Regions from separate parts of the Reticulibacter mediterranei genome, predicted to be linked through region 1. Evidence: riboswitches for the same ligand, from Rfam matches in the RefSeq annotation. Region 1 holds a riboswitch; each other region holds the start of a gene.
What was found. A riboswitch is a leader RNA that binds a small molecule or an ion and turns the genes downstream of it on or off. The one in region 1 is predicted to bind ZMP and ZTP.
Positions count from the first base shown of each region.

Region 2: another riboswitch for ZMP and ZTP. It lies ahead of K3T83_RS21635 (pyridoxal-phosphate-dependent aminotransferase family protein); the one in region 1 lies ahead of metE (5-methyltetrahydropteroyltriglutamate--homocysteine S-methyltransferase).
Region 3: another riboswitch for ZMP and ZTP. It lies ahead of K3T83_RS31225 (glycine hydroxymethyltransferase); the one in region 1 lies ahead of metE (5-methyltetrahydropteroyltriglutamate--homocysteine S-methyltransferase).

Region 1 covers NZ_BNJK01000004.1:101,848-106,206, forward strand. The annotation lists gene K3T83_RS54990 (DMT family transporter) at 195-1,034, opposite strand; gene K3T83_RS58515 (aldo/keto reductase) at 1,094-1,426, opposite strand; gene K3T83_RS54995 (aminoglycoside adenylyltransferase domain-containing protein) at 1,565-2,356, shown strand; ZMP/ZTP riboswitch at 2,401-2,492, shown strand; gene metE (5-methyltetrahydropteroyltriglutamate--homocysteine S-methyltransferase) at 2,589-4,359, shown strand, end outside.
Region 2 covers NZ_BNJK01000001.1:5,008,827-5,013,185, reverse strand. The annotation lists gene prmA (50S ribosomal protein L11 methyltransferase) at 1-204, shown strand, start outside; gene K3T83_RS21640 (16S rRNA (uracil(1498)-N(3))-methyltransferase) at 211-951, shown strand; gene K3T83_RS21635 (pyridoxal-phosphate-dependent aminotransferase family protein) at 1,001-2,173, opposite strand; ZMP/ZTP riboswitch at 2,226-2,323, opposite strand; gene K3T83_RS21630 (hypothetical protein) at 2,465-2,704, opposite strand; gene K3T83_RS21625 (hypothetical protein) at 2,969-3,742, opposite strand; partial or broken gene K3T83_RS56325 (AMP-binding protein) at 3,893-4,359, shown strand, end outside.
Region 3 covers NZ_BNJK01000001.1:7,217,296-7,221,654, reverse strand. The annotation lists gene K3T83_RS31240 (HesA/MoeB/ThiF family protein) at 1-405, opposite strand, end outside; gene K3T83_RS31235 (hypothetical protein) at 575-1,204, shown strand; gene K3T83_RS31230 (hypothetical protein) at 1,134-2,123, opposite strand; ZMP/ZTP riboswitch at 2,275-2,365, shown strand; gene K3T83_RS31225 (glycine hydroxymethyltransferase) at 2,419-3,951, shown strand; gene K3T83_RS31220 (vWA domain-containing protein) at 3,996-4,359, opposite strand, start outside.

The DNA of each region.
Region 1 (4,359 bases):
GCTTATATATCATCCATGTATATATAAGCCATATATATCAATGACATATATATAACAGATGGCCTGGAAAAAGTCAAGCCTCGACATGGGAACTTTTCAGTGGTGGAAGAAATGATATCAGAAGAGGTAGCGTTGGGAGAAGGCAACGGCACCAACTGTGGGAGATGGGCGTTTGCCTTCTTTTGCACTCACTGCTACATGCTAACAAGCAGGACGCCAGCTAGAATGACGCCCACACCGGCCCACTGACCCGAAGAGAGCCGTTCGCGTAAAAACAGCCAGGCGAGGAGGACGGTAACGGCGCTGTAGAGCGAGGTCAGTGCTGTTGTGACGGTTGTATATGTCTGTCCGATGCCCAGATTGAATGCGAGCAACGCTCCTGAATCCAGCACGGTTGCGATCAGCAGCAACGGGCTGGCCTTCCAGAGCAGCTTTAGCTCGAAGGGACCGCGCACGGTCAGCATAAGCAGCGCGCAGAGCAGTTGCACCAACCGGGTGATCCACACCGGCCAGAATGCTCCCAACGTAGGAGTAACACTGTTGAGCATCCAGAAGTAGAAGCCAAAGCAAAGGCTGGCCCCTAGCGCTTCTGGAACCCCGGCAAGCGCTGTAGCATTCGAGGTGTTACGAGTGCGGGAAACGACGATCACCCCCACAACCAGCAATGCGGTTCCCGCAAGAGGGAGGATGGGTGGGCGTTCTCCACTGGAAAAGGCCAGAATAGCCGTCACGACCGCAAAACCGGATGCAATAGGCGAAACAAGCGAGAGTGTACCAATCGTAAAGGCGCGATACAGCAACACTGTTCCTATAAAGTTGATGATGCTGATGCCTACCGCTATGCCCCAGGCCGATGGATCTAGAGGTGGTGCATGTTGTTGTGTAACGAGCAGTACGGCTCCTACGACGAAGACGCCTAACAATTGAATTGCCGCAAGCGAACGCAGCACACCGATGCGTCTGGTTGCGTGTGTGGCAACGAAATCTGCAAGGCCAAAACAGATGGCCGCCAGCAGCCCAAAAAGAATGCCCATCTAATGTTTCTCGTTATCCTTGAGGTGTAGTGATAAATGTCGATACTAAATCTGTTACTCTATACACCAGTCAACAACCTGTTCAGAGAACTAGGGTTCACAGGATTGTAGCGCTTCTTGACGCTTGCAATGCGTACGCCAGACCGCTGTGCTTCTGTGAGCAAATCTAGTGTAACATTACTGAGATCAATATGGCGAATTTTGCCTGCTTCCTTCAGGGCTTTCCAATTCTCCCATCTAGCGGGAGTGCAGAGGGCGGCAGCCCTTTGCCGGGGTGCGGGGTGTCCCCGCAAAAAACCTTTTTTCTTCTCTTTTGCGCGCCGCCGCAGGCGGCGCGCGAAGGAGGGAAGGAAACTGGGGACACCCCAGACCCCGGCAGGGAGACCCTGCACCCCTTTGAGCGGAGAACTGGAAAGCCCTGCTGCTTCCTTTCTGGTTGTTGCAAAGCGTATAGTTGTATGCGCAAAAAAATATGGTACATTTTACGAAGCAGGCAACATAGTTTATGTATCGGGAAAGAGATGTATTTGATGGAAAGCACTATTCCCGCCTCGCTCCAACCATGCATTGATGCGTATCTTCACGCCCTTGTGTCCTGGCATGCTCGCTTTGTCGGCATTTATCTTCATGGTTCTATTGCTCTCGGAGCTTTTGAGGAGGGCGAGAGCGATATCGATGTGCTGGCGTTGATACAGGGCGAGTGGAGCAGCGAAGAAATGAAGCAGTTCGCTGCCGTTCATGCGCAGCTTGTACAGCAGCAACCGCTCTGTAAGCTGATGGACGTGACCTATATTCCTCTCCAGCAACAGTCACCCTCTGCTATCTTTCGTGATGGCACGTTTACCACTCCTGCACATCTTGATGCAACGATGGCATGGATTACAAAGCATCAGGGCATCCGTCTGCTGGGGCCGGAACCCGCCACGCTTCCGCTTACCGTGACATGGGATGATGTGCTGGAGGCGATGCGCTTCAATCTCGATGTCTATTGGGCTGGCAAGGCCCGGCGAGCATATCTATTCTGGTTTGATTATTGGGTCATGACCTCCGTTGCCACCCTCTGTCGCATCCTCAGCGCGATTGAGGAGGGGGAGATTATCGCGAAATCGGTGGCCCTGCAACGCTGGCGCGAGCGTTTTCCGCAGCGTTGGCAACTCTTGCTTGATGAGGCGTGGCGCATTCGTCACCATCCAGATCAGCCATCGCTTTATCACAATCGCATACAGCGAAAAAGAGAGACGCTGGCATTTCTCGCCTATGCACGCGCACGAGGCGGCGAGGCTTTGCAGGCTGCATCGAGGATGCATCGGGAAAAGACTTGACTTTATAAAAGCATTTCCTATACTTAGAAGTAGCAAAAGGAAATATGCTTTCAGGCAACTGGCGAACGATGTGGAGTACCACAGGGAAGCCTGAAAGAGAGGCGGAAGCAAGCAGCCGCTCGCCTGGGCTGGGACACCATGATCTATGCTGGTGTCCTTTTTTGTTGTTAGTTTGCTGGCTCTCGTCGCCCACCGCATACTGGCTGGTGGGTGCGTTGAAAGGAACTGATGTATGGTACACGCTACGAATCTCGGTTATCCTCGCATTGGTGCCAGGCGCGAACTCAAGAAAGTCCTCGAACAATTCTGGTCGGGCAAACTCAGTGAGGCTGAGATGCTTACTCAGGCTGCCAGTCTGCGCCAACAACACTGGCAATTGCAGCAGCGTGCGGGCCTGACCCATATTCCATCTAACGACTTTTCTCTCTACGATCACGTCCTTGATGCCGTCGCAATGGTCGGAGCGGTCCCCAAACGCTATCAATGGGATGGCTCAGTGGTTGATCTCCGCACGTATTTCGCGATGGCTCGTGGTATGCAGAACGATCAGGATCAGGCGAGCGCGATTCCCGCGATGGAGATGACCAAGTGGTTCGATACCAACTATCACTATATCGTCCCCGAGTTTGAGCTGGAGCAGCGCTTTCAGCTTGCCTCGACCAAACCGATTGACGAGTTTCTGGAGGCAAAAGCGTTGGGCATCCACACGCGCCCCGTCCTGCTTGGTCCGATCTCGTTTTTGTTGCTTGGTAAGACGCACCACAGCGGCGTTGATCCGCTCACCCTGCTTGACCAGCTCCTGCCCGTCTACGAAGAGGTGTTGCGGAAACTGGCACAGGCTGGTGCTGATTGGGTACAGATCGACGAGCCATGTCTTGTGCTCGATCTAACAGAGGCAGCTCAGGAGGCGTATCGCAGCACTTATACGCGATTGGTCGCCGCATCATCGCTGCGTATCCTGCTTGCCACCTACTTTGGTGACCTGCGCGACAACCTGCCCCTGGCTGTACAGCTTCCTATAGCCGCGCTACACCTCGATCTTGTGCGCGCCCCTGAGCAGTTGGAACAGGTATTGAGTCTTGTCCCTGCCTCGCTTGCGCTCTCGCTGGGCGTCGTCGATGGCCGCAACGTCTGGCGCACCGAGTTTGACCGCGCCCTTGCTTTGATCGAACGTGGTGTGCAGGCGCTTGGATCGGAGCGCGTCCTGATTGGCCCCTCCTGTTCGTTACTGCTTGTGCCGATTGATGTGCAGCAGGAGACGCACCTTGATGAAGATATGCGCTCGTGGCTGGCCTTTGCCAATCAAAAAGTCGAGGAGATCAGCCTGCTTGCTCGCGCCGTCAATGAAGGTCGCGCCGCAATTGATACCGAGCTTCAGGAGAATCGCCGTACGTTTACCAATCGACGTAGTTCGCCGCGCATCCATAATCCCCAGGTGGCCGAGCGTGTTCAGGCCATTAGCGAGCAGATGGCCCAGCGTCCCCATGAGCATGACATTCGCAAGCAGCGGCAACAGGAGCAGTTGCACCTTCCCATCTTGCCGACGACGACGCTTGGCTCGTATCCCCAGACGGCTGAAGTTCGTGCTGCCAGGGCAGCTCATAAAAGCGGCAAGATGGATGATGCGAGCTACGAGGCGTATTTGCGTCAGGCTATCGAGCAGGTGATTCGCTTTCAGGAAGAGGCTGGACTGGATGTACTGGTACACGGCGAGTTCGAGCGCAGCGACATGGTTGAGTTTTTCAGCGAACAATTGACAGGCATGCTCTTTACGCAGTATGGATGGGTGCAGAGCTACGGCTCGCGTTGTGTGCGTCCACCCATCATTTATGGCGATGTCGCGCGCCCTCAACCCATGACGGTCTATTGGACACAGTTTGCGCAATCGCTCACGTCAAGACCCGTCAAAGGCATGCTTACCGGGCCTGTTACGATCATGCAGTGGTCATTCGTGCGCGACGACCAACCGCGCTCTGAGACCTGCAAACAGATCGCGCTGGCGA
Region 2 (4,359 bases), on a different contig from region 1:
AATATCATCGCCCATATCATCGGCTCTATCGCCCCTCAACTCGCGCAAGTGCTGGCACCCGATGGCCTGCTGATCGCCAGTGGCATCATCGAAGCACGCCGTCAGGATGCCGAAGCTCCACTGTTAGAGGCGGGATTGGAACTGGTCGAACAGCGCATGATCGAAGACTGGATGGTGCTGGTCTTGCGGAAACGGCGGTCGTAAGAGACGATGCATCGCTTTTTCATACCACCATCGCATTCCCTACAACCGAGCGAAACGCTCACCCTGCCTGATAAGCTGGCTCATCAGGTGCGCGATGTGCTGCGCCTGGCAATTGGCGAGGCTCTGATCTTGCTCGACAATAGCGGGGACGAGATCATCTGTTCTGTTATGAAAAGCAGTCGAGCGGGCGTTGAAGTGACCATTCAAGAGAGGAGAGCAGGTCAGCGCGAATCGGCGGTTCAGATCATTCTGTGTCAGGGGCTATTGAAATCGGCACGCTTTGAGTTGATTTTGGAGAAGGGAACAGAGCTGGGCGTTACAGCTTTTGTGCCTACGCTCTGTCGTCGCTCAATGGCGGGGCTGGAAGATGCTGGACCATCAAAATTGCAGCGCTGGCAACGCATTCTGCAAGAGGCCACCGAGCAGTGTGGGCGCTCACGTGTCCCAACCTTATCACCTATTCGTCCGCTGATGCACACGCTAAACGATATTCCATCTGATGCGCTGGCACTGATGCCCTGGGAAGAAGAGCATGGCGTCAATTTGCGTACAACCTTGCAAGAGCAGTCTCCGAAGCCGCAAACTATTGTGCTATTTATCGGACCGGAAGGCGGCTTGATGGCGGAAGAGGTCGCGCTGGCAAAACGGCACGGTGTCCAGAGCGTGAGCCTGGGACCGCGCATTCTGCGAGCCGAAACCGCCGCCATCGCCGCCATCGCCAATGTCATGTACGAGCTAGAAGCCTGAAAGAGACCTGCGCTCGCCTCCTGTAACGCTGAGAGATTGAAACAAACAACTATTTATTGGCGCTGACCTGGAGCAGCCATACTCGCTGGGCTGCGGCAACTGCGTTACCCACCTGTACGGGATAACCCAGCAGAGCGAGGCTGTTCTCCACAGCTGCTAGCGCGACCAGGACGTCGTTTGGCGTCACATAGCCCATATGCCCGATGCGGAAGATCATATCCTTCATGATCTTGCCCTGCCCACCGGCTAGCACCACGCCGAAGCTCTTCTGTGCTGCTTTGCGGAATGTTGAGGCCTCCACGCCCTGGGGAATTTTGACTGCCGTTACGGTGTTCGAGGCAAAGCCCTCATCCTGACACAGCAGCTCTAATCCAGTCGCCTGTGCTCCTGCACGAGCCATCTCGCCCATCAAGCGATGCCGCTCCTGCCCCTGCTCGATCCCCTCTTCCAGCACCATCTGCAACGCGGCCTGCAAACCGTAGAGCAGTGAGATAGCTGGCGTTTGTGGTGTCTGACCCTTCGCAAAGCCATCGCGATGCCCTTTCAGGTCAAAGAAGAAGCGCGGCGCATTGGCTTTCTCGGCCCGCGCCCAGGCTTTCTGGCTGGCAGCAATCATCATCAGCCCCGGAGGACACATCAATGCCTTCTGCGAACCTGTGAAAACAACATCCAGTCCCCACTCGTCCATCGGCAGAGGCAGCGCTCCCAGGCTCGAAACGGCATCCACAAGAACCAGCGCTCCATGTTTGGCGACGACTTGCGCGATCTCGTGGACGGGATTGGAGACGCCAGTGCTGGTCTCATTGTGCTGCAAACAGACGGCTTGAATTGCCCCCTCCTGCTTGCTCAGGAACGTATCAACATCTTCCGGGCGAGATGCGGTGCCAATCGCATAGTCCAGGCGCTCCACCTGATAACCCAGAGCGCGATTCGCCTTGACCCAGCGCTCGCCAAAATCGCCAATCACTATATTGAGAACCTTTGCACCGGCAGGCACGAAATTGACCATCGCCGTCTCCCAACCAGCACTTCCCGAGCCAGCCAGCACATAGACCTGTTCTTTCGTTTGAAAAACCGTCTGCAACTTCGCGGTGATATCGCGATACAGACGAGAGAAGCCTTCGCCACGATGATTGATCATCGGCTGCGTCATGGCAGCACTTACCTGGGGAGGAATGGGCGTCGGACCAGGAGTATGTAACGCAATTTTTTCATTCAGCATAAAATTTGCTCAGCCTTTCTGCTCTTTTGACAATAAAAAAAGGCACCAATGGTGCCACAGCCCAGGCGAACGACTGATAGGTTAACGTTTACTTGCTCTTCAGGCTCCCTCGTGGTTTATCCACGTCTTTCGCCAGTTACCTGAAGAACTTTCTTCCTTCTCGTTTCAAGTATACCAAAAAGTCCGCGTAGCGACAATCCCTCATGGCTATTGCTCAAAACACATCTTGATCCCTTTTTTGTTACAATAATCAGGAAAGATTGTCGTTACACGCAAGAGAATCAGGGACAATCAATCGTAAAAGCCCTGACCGCCCAGGATAGCGCGAACATAATCCGCAACATAGTGCCGCTCGTCCACGCCGTCGATAATCATACACTCGGCAACATCGACGATCTGCGGCGCAACTTCATGCAAGACGCTAACGATGGCCCGCTCGTTGCGGCTATCAGCATTGTGGTCGGTCACGAATGCGAACAATTCGTCGGTAAACTTCTCTTCGTCGGCCAGCAGCCGAAAGATATTATTCATTGTACAGAGAGACCTTTCATCTTTGAAACAACAACGCTCTACAAGAGATTACGCTCCGTCTTCTGCCTCTACACATATACACATAATGATACGAATCTCATCCGCCACGTGTCAAGGCATGTCGTTGTTTTCCACTGGCACTCTTACTCACCCGTGCATAGATAAATACAAACAGTCTCAGGTAGCATAAAATAATAAGTTCTTCCTGCTCAAATAAACAGTGCAGAAAGAACTTATTAAAATCTTTTCGCCAATCATCACGATTTAGTGTTTTTTGTCGCCGTCATTATCGCAGTGAGCCCATTTACTGGTTCCTGTCATGAAGTCGTCGGCATCGCCGTCGCCATCGCAGGTAAATGGACCATGCGCGCTCGCTGCAACGCCAAAATAGTGAAACATGATTGGGTTACGCGGGGTCGCGGAAAAAAAATCGCTCGCAGGCCACCTGTCTACATAGCCATCGGGTTCCGTGTTGCGCGTCCATGCTTGAACCGATCCATTCGCAGCAACCGTCACAAATGCGACCTCTTTGATGGGCTGCTTCTGCTCATCCATATGGCACGCCGGGCCTCCCTCACAGGGGGCATAGCTCACATTTGTACCATGTCCAGGCGGCAGTCTATTGGTAGTGACTGTATATTGTGCTGTGCCAGTAGCGGGGACAGGAACGGCCAGAGAGACACAGCCCGCCGAAAATTTGACACATGTTCCCTGATTGACGGGACAATGTCTTTGAGCACGAGGCATTGTTTTATAGGCTGGCAATGTTTTAGGGCTGGCTCCACCTGTCAGTCCTGTTGTGATATTTGTCCCTGGCCCCTGAACAATGAAGTTTCCCCCAGAAAGTGCTTGCGCACAAGAATCCGTCGCTTGAATCCAGAGCGTAACGGTTCTGCTATTTGGAACGGCATGGCTGCTGGCGAAACTATCATGGGCGAAAGTTATCCCTCTCTCCCCGAACATACCCAGTGCTACCAGACTCAGGAGCACAATGATAACGACTCCCCAAAGCCAGTTTCGTTGAGAGCTTCTTTTCATATCCCTCTCACAATCCTTCAATCCTTCTGTGTTGCATGTTTCTATCGGTGAAAAGGAACATGCTCTCTATAAACTATCGGCACTGGCTGGTCGATACATCAGGGGCAATTTGCAGCACATCCAGCAGCACATAATTGTAGCAAGCGTGATATGATACCAGAGATAAGACCCGAACAGCGTTGTTTATGTAGCAGCTTATCGCAAAGGAGCCAGGCAATGACCACTTCAAATACACCAAACATGCTCGATTATGAAGCAGAACGACGCTCGTTTCATCTAGAAGTGCCCGAGTATTTCAATTTCGCAACTGATGTGATTGGCAAGTGGGCACAAGACCCCAACAGGCTGGCAATGATGTGGGCTGGACCAGATGGCAGCGAGCGACATATCTCCTTTACAACATTTGCAGAGCGCTCCAACAAGGCGGCAAATGCCTTTGCGCACCTGGGCATCCAGAAGGGCGACGCCATCTTAATCATGTTGCCTCGCATCCCCGAATGGTGGGAAAGCGTGCTTGCGCTGATGAAGCTGGGGGCCATCTTCATCCCCTGCACCACGCTGCTCACGCCGCAGGATATCGAGCATCGCATCCACGTTGCTGAGGCAAAAGGCTTCAT
Region 3 (4,359 bases), on a different contig from region 1:
AGTTGTCTCACTGATCGCTGCTCGTCCCGCCCGATTGTCAAAGGCATCGACAACTAGATCGCTCTTTTGCAACAACGCCTGTGCGTTTGCCACTGTTAGCTCCACCACCACCGGCTCTATTTTTGTCTGCACCGCTCGATAGAACGTATTCGCCAGCGCGCGAGCCTTTGGTGCTCCAACCTCCGCGCGACTATATGGCTGAGTCGAAAGATTGCGCATCTCCACCCGATCTTTATCGATCAGCTTGATGCGCATAAACCCCATACGAGCCAGCGTTTCGGTCAGATTTCCTCCTAATGCGCCCGCTCCACAAATCGTGATCTGCTTCTCCACAAATGGGGCCAGCGATATATGCCGCTCCTCATGAAAAAAGGGGCTATTGGGATTCAAATTGGGTTGTGTCATATGCTTTTCTCACTGCTTTCTTCAAATGGCATGCTTAACGAATTATGAGCCATCTTTCCGCTTTTGGGATTCGTCGGTGTATTACATAAGTAGAGCAATCTCTCTGCTCAGAAACAGATATGCAACGCTTTTCTTTTATCATGAATGAGAAAGGGATAGCTAGCCCGTTATGAAAACAAAAACAAAACAGCTCACGCAACAGGTACGTGATGCACTGCTTGCCTGCTCGAATAAAGTCTTGCTAGAAACCATCATAGAGTGGCTCGACCGCGCCGACGAATACTTTCAGTACGCCGATTGGAGCAACCATTTTCGCTACACATTGGGCTATCAGGTCGCATCAGATACCACAGAGGCTGTCTATGCCTCATTTGAGGAACTCGAAGCCGCCGAGCCTAACTTCATGGGCATTACCTGGATTGTTCCCGATGCAGAGACGCTTCGGAACATCCTCACTTCCTTCTCGATAGAAGATTTCTATCATAACGTGATTCCATTAGCTGGATACGCACTCCACGATAGCGCATACGAACAGAAATGGGGCCACACCCCCTCCAGCTTTAGCGATGGTTACGATTTTATGCGCTCGCTAGCAGTTCATCTACACGAAAAAACTTATCGCAAACCAGAACGTGGACAGATCGTATTTTTGCCGGATGTCGCCCGCAAACGCAAGAGCACGGGTACGTCCACGCCCGTTTTCGCACGCGGCACACCATCTGAGGCTGTTATTCCCAGGGAACATCCGTCATCACATTCACCAGACTGGTCAGATCAAAATCTTGATCTCGATCGCTGAGACAGATCCCGCTGGACACAACATTCAGGCGTGGATCGATGGTCGAGCGATAGCGTCTGGTCTGGCCCTGCTCGCTCCACTCAACAACAAGATGCCCAGGAGAACCATCGGTATTTGTGATCTCGCTGTAGCTATGCAGAACCGCATCAGCCTTCGCCAGAGCATGTCGCAAACGCTGTTCCAGCTGGCTATTCAACGCCTGCCGCCGCAACCACTCTCGCTGCTGTTGATGGCTCTGCTGCTGCTGCGCAGCCCGCTGTTGGCGTTCTATCGTAGAACCTTCACCTGCCAGAGTTGTCTCGATATGATGCAGTTGCCAGAACAGCAGAGCAAGGCGTTCAGAACCTGCCAATCCAGGGAGGAAACGTTCAAGTTTATCGATATTAGCAGCGGTATCACGGAGCCACTCGGCATGCGTGGGATCGGCCAGCACATCAGGACCATCAAACCAGAGATTGTGGCCCTCCACACGCACGATCACGCGCTCAAACTGTTCCGCTCCATTGGTTGGATCGCACAAAAAGACGGGCAATGGCTCAGCCCGAAAGCCGAAACGCTGGCGGGCATCGCTATCATTGAATGGCACAGCCCACCACATGCCCGGCTGCTTTGGATTGGTATCAGGCCAGAGCAGAACAACCCGCAGCGCGGGGAACAGTTCCAGATAGCCGCCACGCTCCCAGGGCAGCGCCTCCTCAAGCACCTCCGCCTCTCGCTCGTTGATCGGACGGAAACGGCCCCAGCCGACAAACTCGCGCGTGGGATAGAATTCATGCACCATGCCACCAAGCCGGGTCCGAATACGGCCACCAGGAAGCAGGGGAGCAACTATTTCTCGCTGCAACAGCGTCCTACTCTGGTTATTCAAACGAGCAATCAGCGCCCGTGCATCAACCTTTGGCTTCTGCTCTCTCGTCATCGCACTCTGCTCTCCTCGTTTCTATCCTTAGAATTAACATATACTTTACTCCTGGCCAACATAAAAAATGGCTTGTCTATGATGGTTGCTGGCTAAAGCACTTGATCAGTGGCCAAAATAGTGTATACTCATTTATAACACAACTTCATAGATAGCTCCGGGTAACTGGCGAGACGGTGGAAGCAACCACAGGGGAGCCTGGAGCGAGATTCACAAAGCAGTCGTTCGCCTGGGCTGGAATAGTCATCGGTCTGTATCACATTCTGTTGCTATTCGAGAAAAGGAGCGAACGGTTATGCCAACAACCACACAGGAACAATCCCTGCTTATCCGCTATCTCAATACCCTGAACGGTATCTCTCCCAGTTCGGCTGCTGCCGCTTTCTATGCTTCACTAGATCAGATCAATACGGTCTCACCGTCCATCAGCACAGCTATCATCAAGGAACTACGGGACCAGCGCAGCAACCTGAAGCTGATCGCCAGCGAGAACTATAGCTCTCTGGCAACTCAACTGGCAGGGGCGAACCTGCTTACTGACAAATACGCCGAAGGCTATGCTCACCATCGTTTCTACGCCGGGTGCGACAACGTCGATGCCATCGAAGAAGAGGCGGGACAGCTTGCGTGCAAGCTCTTTGGCGCTGAGCATGCCTATGTCCAGCCACATTCGGGTGCCGATGCCAACCTGGTTGCTTTCCTGGCGGTCCTTTCCGCAAAGGTGCAACGCCCGCTCTTAACCGAACTGGGGCTAGAAGATCCCTCGAAGGTTTCGCGCGAAGATTGGGCAAAGGTACGGGCGGCGGTTCACAATCAGCGCTTGCTCTCCCTTGATTACTATTCGGGAGGCCATCTCACGCACGGCTATAGACACAACATCTCAAGCCACCTGTTCGATGTGTATACCTACAGCGTTGAGCCTGATACCTACCGCATCGACCTGGACAATCTGCGTCGCCAGCTGCATGAGATCCGCCCCTTGATCCTACTGGCTGGCTATAGCGCGTATCCTCGCAAGCTGAACTTTGCGAAAATGCGCGAAATGGCCGATGAGGTTGGGGCAGTCCTAATGGTCGATATGGCACACTTTGCCGGTCTGGTCGCAGGCAAAGTCTTCACGGGCGACTACGATCCGGTTCCACACGCCCATATCGTCACATCAACGACCCATAAAACCCTGCGCGGGCCTCGTGGTGGACTGGTTCTGTGCAAAGAGGAACTGGCCGAGTGGGTGGACAAAGGGTGCCCAGCGATGCTGGGTGGACCGCTGCCCCACATTCTGGCGGCAAAAGCGGTTGCCTTCCGCGAAGCGCTGACCCCCGAATTCGAGACCTACGCACACAAGATCGTTGAAAATGCCCAGGCGCTCGCTCAGGCATGTCTCGACGAATCGCTCCAGGTCTTGACGAACGGCACAGATAACCATCTACTCCTGCTCGATGTGGCAAAAACCTATGGCTTGACCGGGCGGCAAGCGGAATCAGCACTGCGCGCCTGCTCAATTACGCTCAATCGCAACTCGCTCCCCTTCGACGCCAACGGTCCCTGGTACACGAGCGGATTGCGCCTGGGAACACCTGCCACTACGACGCTTGGCATGGGCACGGAAGAAATGAAAGAGATCGCAAGCATCATCAAGCTGGTCCTCTCTCACACCACCCCGACAAGCACGGCAGGCAAACAGAGCCGCGCCAAATATAACTTGAGCGCCAACGTCATTGCAGAGGCCCAGCAACGCATCAGTGCTCTGCTCAGCCACTATATCCTTTACCCTGAACTGGACCTGGAACTGCTGCTCTCCTCTGTACAAGAGACCGCGCAGCGCTAATATACGTGAAGATCTCCTGTAGGGATAGCTACAGGAGATCTCCTCTATTCAACTGACATGATCCGTTGTGGACGCTCGGGTAGCGGGTACTGCATGATCAGATCCACCATCTCGGCCCGACTCGGCATGGCCATGAGCGGAAGAATATTGACCACACTGTACTGGTCGCCGCGAAACTGATAGCGCATCACCTCAATACCCTGCTTCTGCAACCCGGCCATAAAGCTCGGATTAGAGCCGTCAACCTGCACAATAATCACGCTCGGGGCGACGTGCATCTCTTTCACATACTCTGCATAGGCGTTGTGGAAGAGCGGCGGCGTATTCTCACCCTCATCGGTGACGATGACGATCTGCTCAGCGACAAATTTATCTTTGAGCATTTTCGCCAACGCCGCGCCAATCGAG